3 regions of the Gottfriedia sp. OAE603 genome follow, and region 1 is predicted to be linked to each of the others. Evidence: riboswitches for the same ligand, from Rfam matches in the RefSeq annotation. Region 1 holds a riboswitch; each other region holds the start of a gene.

Region 1 (5,251 bases):
ATGTATTACATTAATATTGAAATCGTTGCGGTAATCTCGCTTTATGTAACTTATATACCAATGGGAATTTTAAAGAAAAAAGAAAGAGAGAGTCTGATGAAAGTTGAGGTAGAAGGATAAATTCGTTAATAAAACCACCTTTTAAGAGGTGGTTTCATTGTGTAGTTAAAGTCTAATATACTCATTATTCATAATGTTATAGTTCTCTAACATCATTCTATTTATTAGGAGCCAGCTTCTAGTCGTTTCATATTTGTAGTAATCAAGAAATGTTTGTTTTTCTTTTTTTTCATTATTCGTTGCCTTCTTAAATCACTACAATATTCTCTACATACTATATTCCTTTAAAGTAATATGAAAGATTTTACGTTCAACCCTACCTTTATGCCCGATAATCCTGTACCAGTTTTGTCCAATATAAAAAGGCGTTGAAATCATTTTTTCTATATAATCGGAAATCATTTCAATTGGTTCATGAATTTCATTTTTACAAGACAAAGCAATGACAAAATAAGAGTTATCATTCTCTAACTCAAGTAACCTAAGATGATAATGACCAATCTGTTTTTCATTAAACTCTTTTAATACTTTCAAAATGCTTTTCTGTATATCTATTTCATAATCTTTTGCTTCTTTCCAGTTTGATATAAGGGAGTCATTAAGAGAAAGGGTCAGAATATAATAAGAGGCATAATCCTTAGGGTTAAACTCTTCATTTTCAACTTTTTGTCGATCTTGAGGTGGAACAACAAATTCTTTATAGTTTGCAAAAAAGTTTTCACTCATGTTTATACCTACTTTCTTATGAAATACCCCAAAAAGAAGAAGCTTAAAATGTATGTTCACTAACATCAAATTTAGTAGTTTTTCTCGAATAAGGAAGCAACTATCTTAATGAAAATAAATCTATTTTAACTACTTCTTCACCAAACTCCCACTATCGTATTCGGAGCTGATCATTTTTTGAATATGGAGCCTATTTAATAGTTTTACCTTTTCACGTCAAAATTACACATAGTTAATCATGTCCAAAATCTCTAAAAAAATTCTCATGTAAGTTTTTTGCTGAGAATTTATTTCACTAAAGGTATTCAACTCCTACTTTAATAATATTTATTTATTAAATGCAGAATAATAGTATGTGAAAAAAGGCAACTAAGATGGTGTTTCCATTGTAGCTTCATGATTGGTTTGATTCGTCATCGTAAGTTCGTCAGGAGGTCAGAAATTGAAGTATAGAATTGAGAAAGATTCAATTGGTGAGATTAACGTTCCAGCAGATAAATTATGGGGAGCACAGACACAGCGAAGCTTTCAAAACTTTAAAATAGGTACTGAGAGAATGCCAGTTCAATTAATACATGCATTAGCAATCATAAAAAAGTGTGCAGCATTGGTAAATAAAGAGCTAGGTAAATTGGATAATGAAAAAGCAGATGCAATAATTGAAGCTGTAAATGAAATTCTAAGTGGAAAACTAGATGAACATTTTCCTCTTGTAGTTTGGCAAACTGGTAGCGGTACGCAAACAAATATGAATGTAAATGAAGTAATCGCACATAGAGGAAATCAAATACTTGAAGCACTTGGAAGTAAAAAGAGCATTCATCCAAATGATGATGTGAATAAGTCACAAAGCTCGAATGATACATTTCCAACTGCAATGCATATAGCAGCTATCATTGAATTAAATAAACAATTACTTCCTGCTTTAAATGAACTGAAAAATACTTTTTTGCAAAAGGCAGATCAATATCAGCATATTATTAAAATAGGTCGAACGCATTTACAAGATGCAACGCCTTTAACTTTAGGGCAAGAAATTAGTGGATGGCATCGTATGCTTGAGAAAAATGAGCAAATGATATTGGGCAGTATGAAATTTATGAACGAACTTGCTATTGGTGGAACTGCGGTAGGAACTGGCCTAAATGCACATCCCATGTTTGGTGAGCTGGTTGCAAAAGAAATTAGTTTGTTTACTGGATATGAATTTACATCAGCAAAGAATAAATTTCATGCATTAACAAGCCATGATGAAATGGTCTATACTCATGGTGCGCTCAAAGCACTGGCTACTGATCTAATGAAAATTGCGAATGATGTAAGGTGGATGGCGAGTGGACCAAGAAGTGGAATTGGTGAAATAATGATCCCTTCAAATGAGCCAGGAAGTTCAATCATGCCAGGTAAAGTAAATCCAACACAATCTGAAGCAATGACTATGGTCGTAACTCAAATCGTAGGAAATGATATGACGATCGCATTTGCTGCGAGTCAAGGAAACTTCGAATTGAATGTGTTTAAACCAGTTATTATTTATAATTTTCTTCAGTCGATTAGACTGCTAGCAGATGTGATGAACTCATTTAACGAGCATTGTGCGAACGGGTTAGAAGCAAATATAGAAGTCATAAAAAGTCATTTAAATAATTCACTTATGCTAGTAACTGCACTAAATCCTCACATCGGCTATGAAAAAGCAGCTAGTATTGCCAAATTAGCTTATGAAGAAGGTACGACCCTAAAAGAAGCAGCCTTAAAAACAGGATTTCTTACAGAAGAGGATTTTGACCGGATTGTTAAACCAGAAAAAATGACTAAACCAAAAGAATAAGTTACTTAGACTTTATGGAAATGAAAAGACTTGTAGTAGATAATAAATCTTTAAAATACAGCGTTATAAATAACTGAAAAATCTAACATTTATAAAATGGGTTGACTCAATTTTTTAAATCGGTTAATCTTGGTTCAATCAGTCGGAAATTATATAAATACATAAAAATAATCTTATCCAGAGAGGTGGAGGGAATTGGCCCTATGATACCTCAGCAACAGGTTCTTTTGAACACTGTGCTAATTCCATCAGGTAATACCTGAAAGATAAGAAGAGATGATATTTAATCTAGTCCTCTTCTATCTTAGAAGAGGATTTTTTTTATTAAGTGTTTTAGAGATGTAATGCTTGCATAATAAAATAAATAATATTTTATCCAAAAGAGGTGCAGGGACTGGCCCAAGGATACCTCGGCAACGGGTTCTTTATCATACCTTGCCAATTCCAGGGGATATCCCTTATTGAGAGGGTTTTTAATATGTTGTTTAAAGGAGGCAGATGGATTTTTATAATAATAATACCAAGTATTCTTATAAGAAAAGTAAAGTTTTGTAAAGAGAATAGATAAAAATATTTGTGTTGTAAGGAGGATTTAAATTGGAAAATATGTTAAGAAAATTGGTTGAAACTCGAAAGAATGATCTAATCAACAAGTTGATCAAAGTTGGAGTTTATAAAATAGAATCATCTCATTTATTTGAAATTACGCTATCAGAGTTAGAAGAAGAATATACTCGAGTAATGAATGAAAAAAAGCACAATAGAGTTCATTAATTATATGGCTCTGTTCATACAGTTGAAATAAGATTTCTAGAGAACGCCCCATCAAGCCGGCGTGTCTTCTAGCAGAGTTTTTAGGATCGTCTAAAAAAATGTAAGTTTTTATTTGAATAGGAATTAGTGCGACATTAACCAAAAAAATATGAATAAAATAACGGTATTAAATGTTATATCAATGATATGAAAATATGTTTGGGATGTGATGAAAATGAATATCGAAAATATTGAAGCGTTTATTTACGTGATTCACTATGGGAGTTTTAATAAAGCAGCAGATTCTTTATTTTTATCACAGCCAACTGTTACTGCTAGAATTCAATCATTAGAAAGAGAATTAAACTGCAAGCTTTTTCATCGAACTGGAAAACAAGTGATGATCACAGAAGAGGGAAAACGTTTTTTACCTTATGCACAACAAGTCGTGCAAATTTATGAAAAGGGTAAGATGCATATAAATCAAAAAAAATCGCAAACAAATGAATTAAAGATAGGGTGTACAGTTTCTGTTTCAAACTATGTCATTTCCGAGATTATTCCTAAACTCTCAGTCATGAATGATGAGGTACATTATAAAATGATTACGGGTAGTACAGATGAATTGGTGAAGAAGACATTAAATAATGAAATTGATATTGCATTTGTAAGGAAGATTAGTCATCCTAGTTTACAATCTATTAAATTATTTGAGGATCCTATTACTTTATATGTTTATGAGGACCATCCTTTTATTTCTAAACAATCTATCAGCATCCAAGACATTGCTAAGGAGAATCTTATTTTCTTTGAGTGTGGTTCTTTAGATTGGCTTAGAATTCATCGTTTGTTTGAAAATCTAGAATCCCCACCTAATATAAAAATACATACAGATAGTTCAGAAATGGCCAAAAAGCTAATACTAGAGAAATTTGGAATTGCCTTCTTGCCTAGTATTAGTGTTAAGAAGGAAGTGAAAGACGGGTTATTATACCCTATCCATATTGAAGAAACGAAGGGGATTTATTTACAGACTAATATCTTTTGTAATCGAGGAGAGTATTCCGAATTAGTAAATGAAATAGTTAAATTAAGTAAAGAGTTGGTAAAATAGCCAACTCTTTTTTTGATTATTCTCATATAGATCAAGCAAATTTTTTTAAAGATAGTAAAAAATTACATAGGCTAATTCAAATATTCAATAATTGTATAGAAAAGTTCTATTAGAAATTAGATTGACGAAATTTTCAGTCAATGATAAAGTTGGTAACAATTAATTCCTAGTTAACCAATAAGAAATATAGGTATTAACTGATTTTCATAGAGGAGGTAGATACTTTGAAGGATATTGTTATTATTTCATCAAGTTCATCAACAAAATCCAGATTAAACGGCATCGTTCAATATGTACAGAGGAAATGGGAATATGAGGGATTGAATGTATGCCAAGTTAACATAAGGGAGTTACCAGCAGAGTCTTTAATAAATAGTGACTTTCTAGATGCAGAAATAAAAGAAGCACTAAATAAAATCGAAAATTCCATTGGAATCGTGATTGCTGGTCCCGTTTATAAAGCATCATATTCCGGTGTATTAAAAACATTTTTAGATTTGATACCTCAAAATGGATTAAAAAACAAAGTCATTTTACCTGTATTTATTGGTGGTACGATCGCTCATTTATTGAGCCTAGAGTATGCACTAAAGCCAGTTCTCTCAGTTCTTGGAGGAAAACATTTTGTAACAGGTGTTTATGCGATTGATGATTGGATAAAAAGAGAAGACAATAATGAGTTTATTTTATCAGATGAATTAACAGAAAGGTTGAACATAGCCATGGAAGAATTTTCAGAAGAGTTAATTTGGCAAGCGCTAAGACCA
Region 2 (5,251 bases), 780 kb from region 1:
TTAGTAGGTTGTCGATCTAATCTACTAGGTGGTCAAGCAGTCATTGATTGGATTGACTTCGTGAAATGGGATGGTATACAGTACGAAGGAATCCGTTCGGGTATTTTAGCTGATGAGCAGTTCATTGGTGAAAAAATAGGGGAAGTAAAGTTTAAAGTAGCAGACAATGTCACGAATTCGGGGTACAAGATCAAAAATGGAGATGCTGCATTTCATGAGAAAGGAACAGAAATTTATTCAATTGAAGGTAACCCTGACTTACTCGCATTAAAAGACAAGAATACTATAAATGGATATAGCGTTTATTATGCAAGAGATAAAACTAACTATCGATGGCATTTTAAGAATGTACCAATTGAAAAAGTGAATGCGATAGAAATCTATCAAGGTTATGCACCTAATTCGAAAATGATTACGGAGATACAAGATACAGGCAAATTAAATGCTTTCCTAAAAATTTTGAGTAGTAGTAAAGAAAATCCAAATTTCATACATGAAGAAACAATAGGTGACCCTGCATATTTTGAAATTATTTTATATACAGGCGAACCAATAGCTTATCAGTTTGATATGCAATTTGACGGGGAAACTTATTTCTGGCATCCAGGGAATACATCTATATTATCAAGTGAGTTTGAAGCATTTATTCCAAACTAATATTCAGTATTCTTTGTTCACCTTACACATGCTTTAGTAGGATTAGACATATGTAAATAAGCAGGTTATATATTCTTCTAAAATGATTGTTTTTTAATCTTCCTCTCCTTATATTATTGTCAATGCTAAACGATCTGACAGGGAAGATCAAAAGCTCATTGTTTCATCCAACTAGAATATGAATATAATAATCAATCTAAATCTAAAAAAGGTGGATTTAAAATGGATAAAAGAGTTCAATTTGACTTTGAAAACGAGTTTACTAATGGTGGAGGCTTACAAGGACAGGATTTTCGTCTTGATATTGACGGAGATGACATTTCTGACGAAGAGTTAGCCAAATATATAGTTGAAGATATGAGATTGCTAATGGTTGGCGAAGTTAGAATACTTAACAAAAAAATAATTAATGAAAAACATAAGAGAATACAGACCGATGAGAGCTTTGATAAATAAGTAGAATTTAAGATAGAGACTGTCTAAATTTAGCAGTCTTTTTCTTATTCATTTTTAAAAGTCCACTTTTTAAAAAGGTTGTTAATGTTCGGATTTGAAACATTAAACATTATTCCTTCATTCGATTTTATTTATAAAGCGAACATATGATCACTGTTTGTGGTAAAATATAATAAAAAAGGAGTGTACTCAGAATGGAAAATATGATAAAAGTATCTGTACGTTCGCTAGTTGAGTACGCTCATAAAAGCGGAAGTATTGATATAGGGTATCAAAATACTGTTTCATTAGTAGATGGAACAAAAGCACATCAAAAAATTCAAAATTTATATAATGAGTCAGATTTTAAGGAAAGAATGACTTCTGGAACAATTAAATATGAAGATTTAACGTTTCAAATAGAAGGTCGATGTGATGGTCTCTTGTTTAGAAATGAAAAATATATAATAGAAGAAATAAAATCAACTGCAAAAGATCTAAGTTTATATCATGAAAACTCTTATCCCGTTCATTGGGCACAAGCAAAAGTTTATGGTTATCTTATTTGTAAAGAATTAAATCTTGAATATATATCGATCCAGCTAACGTATGTAAATATTCATACTGAAGTGAAAAAGAGGTTTTTATTAGCCTTTTCTCAGCAAGAATTGTACGAGTTCGTTCAAAATGTGTTCAAAATTTATTACCCATTTGCTAAATGGAAATACGATCACATCGAAAAACGGAATGATTCTATAAAAGAATTGAGATTTCCATTTCCATCCTTTAGAAATGGTCAAAGAAAGTTAGCGGGAGCTGTTTATCAATCGATACAAGATGGAAATAATTTATTTGCTGTCGCTCCGACAGGAATTGGAAAAACAGTTTCTACTATTTTTCCAGCAGTGAAAGCAATTGGTGATGCCACAACGAATCGGTTATTTTATTTAACGTCTAAAACAATCACTCGTACAGTTGCAGAAGAAGCATTTGGCCGGATGACAAAACAAGGTTTATGTATGTCATGTACAACACTAACAGCCAAAGATAAAATATGTTTCAAAGAAGAAACAATTTGTGACAAGGATTATTGTGAGTTTGCAAATGGCTATTATGATCGAATTAATGAAGCTGTGTTAGATATTTTATCTAATGAAAAATTGCTAAGTCGAGAGAAGATAGAAGCATATGCAAGAAAACATACAGTTTGTCCTTTTGAATATTCACTAGATTTAACAAATACAGCAGATGCGATTATTTGTGATGTGAATTATATATTTGATCCAAGAGTATCACTTAAAAGATTATTCGATGAACATAAACGAAATTCAGTTTTATTAATAGATGAGGCGCATAATCTTGTTGATCGCGCTAGAGACATGTATTCTTCAAGTTTATATAAGTCAAAGTTTCTTGAATTAAAAAGGCAATATAAAGGAATAAATGTATCACTAGTTGAGAGTGTGAGTATTATCAATCAATCCTTCATTAATCTTCGAAAAAAATGGCAAGATCAAAAAATGCCAGTCTGGGGTAATTTAGATGAAGAATTTGTTGATTTAATAAGGAAGTTTGTAGAGATTGCAGAATTAAGTCTACCAGATGAAGATGATCCTGAACGTAAGCAATTGTTGTTAGATACATATTTTGAATCCCAAAATTTTGTAAAGATTGTTAGTTACTATGATGAAAAATATGTTTCGTATTTAGAAATGTTTAAAAGTGAAGTTCAAATGAAACTATTTTGCATTGATCCATCAACAATTGTAAATGATGTGATCAAAAAATTTCACTCTACAATTTATTTTTCAGCAACGTTAACACCTCTTCAATATTTTCAAGATATGCTTGGTGATATTGAACGTGATTATACAATAAAAATAGACTCACCATTTTCAAAAGAACAGTTAAAGGTTGATGTAAATCCGATTTCAACAAGATTTAATGACCGTTCAAAAACATTAGACCAATTAGTATCATCTATTTATGAGAATATTAGCGCTAAAAAAGGCAATTATTTAGTTTTTTTTCCATCTTATCAGTATTTGAGCCAAAGTGTTGAATTGTTTACTGAGAAGTATGGAGAAGTCGAAATAATTATCCAAGAAAATAGTATGACTGAAGAGGAACGAGAAGATTTTTTACTTAAATTTGATCAAAATAATGCAGAAACACTTGTAGGATTTGCTGTACTTGGTGGAATCTTTTCAGAAGGAATCGACTTAAAAGGTGATCGATTAAATGGAGTAGTAGTTGTTGGTGTAGGCTTACCACAGCTTTGTTTAGAAAGAAATATTTTAAGAGATCATTTTAATGAAGTTGGTAAAAACGGTTATTATTATTCATATGTGTTCCCTGGGCTGAATAAAGTAATGCAAGCTGGTGGACGTGTCATACGTTCTGAAGAAGATGAAGGTACATTATTATTAATCGATGATCGATATCAAAGTATGCTTTATCAAAATTTAATGCCTGACGAATGGAAATAAGTAGGTAATAATGCATTAAAAAATAAAAAATTCAAATAATGATTGATAATTGTCAGATTTATTAATATACTTGTAATTATAAAATTAAATATTCTTATCAAGAGCGGTGGAGGGACTGGCCCGACGAAACCCGGCAACTCTAGTTTTATACTAGAAAGTGCTAAATCCTGCAGGTATAAACCTGGAAGATAAGGACGATATGTTTATTTTGAGACATAACCACTTCTTATTTTTTAGGAAGTGGTTTTTTGTTTTGAATTGTAGAAGGCGTTCGCTCAGCAACGAGAAACATTAGATGAAGATCAAAAAAGGTTGTTTTAAAACCTTTACTGAGATTTTGGCTAATGACCCCTCGAGCTGCTAACGTCTGGAACTAGACAGTTTGATAAATGGAGGATTTCAATATGACAAATACGAATGTGGTTTCAAAATCGAAACAAAAATCAATTGAGACGGTTGCAGTACATGGTAGTAAAGGATATGATCCATTAACAGGTGCAATAAGTTACCCAATTTATCAATCAGCAACATTTAAACATGAGGGACTTCACCAATCAACCGGATATGATTATGCTCGTTTACAAAACCCTACTCGAGAAGAAGTTGAAAACACAGTAGCAAAATTAGAAAATGCAGAGTTTGGAGTAGCATTTTCTACAGGTAATGCTGCTGTCACTGCAGTACTTAGTTTATTTAAAAAAGGCGATCACGTAATTGTTTCTGATGACTTATATGGTGGTACATATCGATTATTTGAAGAAATTTATTCGCCGTATGGGATTGAGCATAATTTTGTTGATACTACGGAAATTGATAATATTCTAGACACTATTAAAGAAAACACAAGAGGTATTTTTATTGAAACACCTTCAAATCCAATGATGAAAGTTACTGATTTAAAACGAGTTGTTGAAATTGCCAAAGAACGAAATATCGTTGTGATCGTTGATAATACTTTTTTAACGCCGTATTTCTTTAGACCAATCGAATTAGGAGCAGATATCGTTGTTCATAGTGGTACGAAATATTTAGGTGGTCATAATGATACTTTAGCGGGATTTGTAGTGACAAACTCGGAGAAAACAAATGAAAGAATTCGCTTTTATCAAAAATCAACAGGCGCTACTTTAGCTCCATTTGATTCATGGCTTATTTTAAGAGGAATTAAAACATTACATGTAAGAATGGAATATTGTCAAAGAAATGCGATTACTCTTGCAGAGTTTCTAGAAAATCACCCAAATGTAACAGACGTATTTTACGTAGGACTTCCAAATCACAAAGGATATTCAATTATAAAAGAACAAGCAAGTGGCTTTGGCGCGATGATCTCGTTTAAAGTGAAAAATGTAAGTATTGTAGAAAAAGTGCTTAGCAGTGTAAAAGTCATAACATTTGCTGAAAGTTTAGGTGGGGTAGAGTCACTGATTACTTACCCACATACACAAACTCATTCAGAAATGCCAGAGGATTTTAAAAGAAAACTTGGTCTAGATGACCATACATTAAGATTGTCTGTTGGTATAGAACATATAGATGATTTACTAATCGATTTAGAGAATGCATTAGGGTGATGAATATGAAATTTGGTACGAAATTAATTCATAATGGTAATGAAGTTGACCCTTATACAGGTGCTTTAAGCATTCCGATTTATCAAGCATCAACTT
Region 3 (5,251 bases), 820 kb from region 1:
ACAAAACCTTTGCACCATTTACAGCATGAGTTTGAATCCATTCCGGAAAACGTAAATCATAACAAACAAATCCAGCTACCTCTAAGCCATCGATGGTAAATAAACCATTGTCAGTTCCAGACTGTAAATAGTGGTGCTCGTTCATCAACTGGAACAAATGGACTTTGTCATATTCTTTCACCACATCACCTTGATTGTTTATCACGATTAATGTATTTGTCACGCCATGTTCACGCTCAATTGGAAATGAACCACTTATGATTGTCACTTGATTATTTCGAGCAATCGTTTGAAGTTCAGAAATAATAGATTCCTGTTGACCTGTATGCTTCGTAATTTCTTCTAAACAATATCCGGTCGTCCACAGTTCAGGCAACACAATTACTGTTGCATGTTGATTAATTGCCTCAATGATTTTGCCTTTCATCTTCATGAAATTAGTAATAGAATCCCCTAAAACAACGTCTGATTGTATACATGCAATCTTAATCAATTTATATTCACCCTATTCTAAATTTTATAGACATTTTTAAAATGAGCATATATGATGGTGAAAGTTATTGCAATATTCATTGTTTGAAATGTAAGTCTTGTAGTCATACAAATCAATGAACTATATTTTTTTGGAGTGATGAACTTGAAACCTAGTAAATTATTAGAAAATCTACCAAAGCAATTCTTTGCCTCTCTCGTTATGAAGGTAAATGAGTCTATTAAAAATGGTCATGATGTTATTAATCTTGGTCAAGGAAATCCAGACCAACCAACGCCAAATCATATTATAAAAGCTCTACAAAATTCAGTAGAAAATCCTATTACTCATAAATACTCTCCATTTCGAGGAATTAGCAGTTTAAAACAAGCAATCGTTGATTTTTATAAACGCGAGTATGATGTTGATCTAGATCCTGAGGAAGAAGTTGCCATTTTATTTGGTGGAAAAGCAGGTTTAGTTGAATTGCCATTATGTTTATGTGATGAAGGCGATACAATTTTAGTTCCAGATCCAGGATATCCTGACTATTTATCAGGAATTGCCCTTTCAAAAACAGTACCATATACTTTACCGTTGATTGAGGAAAATCATTTCTTACCAGACTATCAAAAGATTCCTCAAGAAGTTTTAGAAGCTAGTAAAATATTATTTATAAATTATCCTAATAATCCTACTGGTGCAGTTGCTACATCAGAATTTTTTGAAGAAACGGTTCAATTAGCAAAAAATAATCAAATAACAGTTTGCCATGATTTCGCTTATGGAGCCTTTGGATTTGATGGTAAAAAGCCAATCAGTTTTTTACAAACTCCTGATTCAAAGGAGTGTGGTATTGAAATTTACACACTTTCTAAAACTTATAATATGGCAGGTTGGCGAGTTGGTTTTGCCGTTGGAAATAAAGAAGTGGTTTCAGCGATTAATTTATTGCAAGACCATCTTTATGTTAGTTTATTTCCTGCAATTCAAGAAGCAGCCGCTGCTGCATTAACTGAATCACAGGATAGTGTGAAAGAATTATTATCGCTTTACGAAGAAAGAAGAAATATTTTCATCAATGGTTGCCGAGAAATCGGATGGAATGTAACTGCCCCTGCTGGTTCATTTTTCGCTTGGCTTAAAGTACCAAATGGATTTACATCATCCGAATTTGCAGATCTATTACTAGAAAAGGCTCATATTGCTGTTGCGCCTGGTAATGGTTTCGGTGAATTTGGAGAAGGCTACGTTAGAGTTGGTCTGTTGACTGACACTAGTAGATTAGAAGAAGCCATTTCACGTTTAAAAAATCTTGAGATATTTTTAAACAATTAATGTTTGACAATTCCAATTGTTCGTGAAATAATGCGATTATGTTAAAAATTCAAAATTAAATATTTACTTTATTCAGAGTAGGTGGAGGGACCGAGCCCGATGAAACCCGGCAACCGGCTATATTGCATAGCACGGTGCTAATTCTCGCAGCATTTTGCTGACAGATAAGGTGTAGGTATACCTCTCCTTGTGAGAGGTTTTTTGTTTTTTATTCACTAATTACCCGAGGAGGTCATGAAATGAGTGGTGTAATTGCAACGTACCAGGTTTATGACAAAAATCATCATTTAGAAAAAAAAGCAGAGTCCATAGCACTTGGATTGACAGTTGGTTCTTGGACATCTTTGCCTCAAAATGATCAAATTCAATTACAAAAACATAAAGGTAAGGTACTTTCAATTCGTGAAGTCGAATGTGAAGACAATATTACCGAATACTTTGGTCATAGACCAACAAAAGGCTTTATAGAAATCTATTATCCTAGTTTAAATTTTTCATTGGATATTCCAGCAATCTTAACTACTGTTTTTGGAAAATTATCACTTGATGGAGAAATTAAATTAGTAGACTTGAATTTTACTGATGATATTTTAAAGCAATTCCCAGGACCAAAATTTGGGATCAGTGGGATCAGAGAAAAAATTGATGTGTATGATCGTCCGTTATTGATGAGTATTTTCAAATCAGTGATCGGTAGAGATATACAATACATTTCAGAGGAATTAAAAAAACAAGCATTAGGTGGAGTAGATCTAATTAAAGACGATGAAATTTTATTTGATACAGTGACTTCATTAACAGAACGAGTTACGCAAGGTAAAAAAGTCTTACAGCAAGTGTATGAAAAAACTGGTCATAAAACCTTATATGCGGTTAATTTAACTGGTCGTACATACGAATTAAAAGAAAAAGCAAAACAAGCTGCAGAAGCTGGTGCTGATGTATTCTTATTAAATGTTTTCTCATATGGAATTGATGTTCTTCAAAGTTTAGCCGAGGATCCATCAATTCAAATACCGATCATGGCACATCCTGCTGTATCGGGAGCGTTTAGTGCTTCCCCTATTTACGGGATTGATGCAGGTTTATTATTAGGGAAATTATTACGTGTTGCTGGAGCAGACTTTAGCTTATTCCCTTCTCCTTACGGGTCTGTTGCTTTACAAAAAGAAACTGTATTAAAAATTGCAGAAAATCTTACGGTACAAAATGGGTTAAAAGAAACATTCCCGGTTCCATCCGCTGGTATTCATCCAGGTTTAGTTCCAAGTTTAATTCAAGATTTCGGAATTGACCAAGTTATAAATGCAGGCGGTGGAATTCATGGGCATCCAGATGGTCCGATTGGCGGAGGGAATGCATTTAGAGAAGCTATTACCGCAACACTTTCTGGAATTAAATTAAATGAATATGCACTTCCAGACACTTCACTTCAAAAGGCTTTGCAACTATGGGGGTAAAAGAATGGCAATAAAAATATTTTGTGACTTTGATGGAACAATCACTGAAGGCGATAACATCGTAACTTTAATTAAGCAATTCGCTTCACCATCAGCAAAAGTCTTAACATCAGATGTTTTAAGCGGAAAAATATCGATTCGTGAAGGCGTAGAAAAAATGTTTTCTACAATCCCTTCATCAAAAAAAGAAGAAATGACTAAGTTTGTTACAGAAAGTACGAAGATTAGAGAGGGTTTTCAAGATTTCATTCAATTTGTGAAACAAAGCGATTATGATTTAAAGGTTGTAAGTGGGGGTTTAGACTTTTTTGTTCATCCCATTTTAGCTGACTACCTCCCCTCTTCGGATGTGTTATGTAATCGAACTGATTTTTCGGGCGAAAACGTGATCATCCATTGGGATCATTCTTGTGATACGCATTGTTCAAATGATTGTGGTATGTGTAAGCCCTCAGTTATGAGAAAGTTTAGTAGTTCAGATGATTTCATTATTGTAATTGGTGATTCCATTACCGATTTACAAATTGCTAAAGAGGCGAACTTAATTTTTGCAAGAGACTTCTTAATAGAAAAATGTGAGGAATTAAGTCTACCTTATATTCCCTTTACAAATTTTCATGATATTCAAACGGCGTTACACAAGGAGGTTTTAGTTTGAAGGAATTTTTCAAACGTTACGATGAAATTCGTGATATAAAACAAACTCTTGCAAAAAGAGACTGGTTTTTAGGTACGAGTGGTAATTTATCAATCAAGGTAAATGATGCACCTTTAAATTTCTTAGTCACGACAAGCGGAAAAGATAAAACAAAACATATGTATGATGACTTTTTACTTTTAAACGAATTTGATCAATCCATTTGGGATGAAACGAAAAAACCATCTGCAGAAAGCATTTTGCATCGATTAATCTATTTGCACACTAATGCGACTTGTGTTTTACATGTTCATACAATCGCAAACAATCTGATCACAAAGGATTTTCCTGCGCAAAAAGAATTATCATTTTCAGGAATTGAAATTATCAAGGCTTTAGGTTTATGGGAGGAAGATGAGGAAATAACGATTCCGATTATCAAAAACCATGCTCATATCCCTACTTTAGCAGAGGAATTTCTACCTCATATTAAAAATGATCATGGAGCTGTTCTCATCCATAATCATGGAATTACAGTTTGGGGTACTTCAGCTTTTGAAGCAAAAAAACACTTAGAGGCTTATGAATTTTTATTTCAATATGCATTACAAGGAAGTTTAAATAATCTTTTGATAAAAAATTGAATCTAATGGAGGAATAAAAAATGGCAAATATTTGGGTAGAGAAAAAGGATTTTCACATTACAAATGATGTTGAGGTTACGTCTTATTTAGAAGAACAAGGTGTTATTTATGAAAACTGGAATATTGAACAATTAGATCCATCTTTAAGAGAAAAATTCATTCTTTCTGATGAAGAAAAAATCTTCAATTCTTGCAACTTTTAAAACTGAAATTGATCGTATTTCAACTCGTCGCGGCTATTTAGCAAGTGATATCATTTCACTTTCAGATGCAACTCCAAACTTGGATGAGTTGTTAAAGAATTTCAATCGTGAGCATCACCATACTGACGATGAAGTGCGCTTTATTGTAAGTGGTCATGGTACTTTTATCATTGAAGGTAACGAAGGGTTCTTCCATGTTAACCTAAACCCTGGTGACTTAATTTCAGTACCACCAAATGTACGCCATTACTTCACGCTAGCTGAAGATCGCAAAGTTGTAGCAGTTAGACTGTTTGTTACTACTGAAGGATGGGTACCAATTTATGAAGAGCAAGTAACACAAGGCTAATAAAAAAATTGTACGTTAAAATTCGGGAAAAGGTTTAAGGTCGAAATGATCTTGAACTTATTCCCTTTTTTATTTTTCCACTTCTTTTCGAACTCTTTTAATAAGCACTTTCTTTTCTCTATTCACATGCCCTCTTTGTATTTTTTCA

The links. A riboswitch is a leader RNA that binds a small molecule or an ion and turns the genes downstream of it on or off. The one in region 1 is predicted to bind S-adenosylmethionine.
Region 2: it holds a riboswitch for S-adenosylmethionine, as region 1 does, so the genes downstream of both, ABID96_RS08005 (trans-sulfuration enzyme family protein) here and ABID96_RS04150 (Fur-regulated basic protein FbpA) in region 1, are expected to answer to the same signal.
Region 3: it holds a riboswitch for S-adenosylmethionine, as region 1 does, so the genes downstream of both, mtnW (2,3-diketo-5-methylthiopentyl-1-phosphate enolase) here and ABID96_RS04150 (Fur-regulated basic protein FbpA) in region 1, are expected to answer to the same signal.

Annotation. Positions count from the first base shown of each region.
Region 1 is NZ_JBEUNN010000001.1:839,978-845,228, forward strand. It holds gene ABID96_RS04135 (YwaF family protein) at 1-120, shown strand, start outside; gene ABID96_RS04140 (hypothetical protein) at 328-786, opposite strand; gene fumC (class II fumarate hydratase) at 1,229-2,617, shown strand; SAM riboswitch class I at 2,788-2,890, shown strand; SAM riboswitch class I at 2,987-3,088, shown strand; gene ABID96_RS04150 (Fur-regulated basic protein FbpA) at 3,224-3,391, shown strand; gene ABID96_RS04155 (LysR family transcriptional regulator) at 3,606-4,484, shown strand; gene ssuE (NADPH-dependent FMN reductase) at 4,709-5,251, shown strand, end outside.
Region 2 is NZ_JBEUNN010000001.1:1,622,173-1,627,423, forward strand. It holds gene ABID96_RS07990 (hypothetical protein) at 1-657, shown strand, start outside; gene ABID96_RS07995 (cyclase) at 880-1,113, shown strand; gene ABID96_RS08000 (ATP-dependent DNA helicase) at 1,308-3,581, shown strand; SAM riboswitch class I at 3,673-3,776, shown strand; gene ABID96_RS08005 (trans-sulfuration enzyme family protein) at 3,986-5,155, shown strand; gene ABID96_RS08010 (trans-sulfuration enzyme family protein) at 5,161-5,251, shown strand, end outside.
Region 3 is NZ_JBEUNN010000001.1:1,661,494-1,666,744, reverse strand. It holds gene ABID96_RS08215 (carbon-nitrogen family hydrolase) at 1-490, opposite strand, end outside; gene ABID96_RS08210 (aminotransferase class I/II-fold pyridoxal phosphate-dependent enzyme) at 629-1,810, shown strand; SAM riboswitch class I at 1,876-1,981, shown strand; gene mtnW (2,3-diketo-5-methylthiopentyl-1-phosphate enolase) at 2,050-3,270, shown strand; gene ABID96_RS08200 (2-hydroxy-3-keto-5-methylthiopentenyl-1-phosphate phosphatase) at 3,275-3,928, shown strand; gene ABID96_RS08195 (methylthioribulose 1-phosphate dehydratase) at 3,925-4,551, shown strand; partial or broken gene ABID96_RS08190 (cupin domain-containing protein) at 4,572-5,103, shown strand.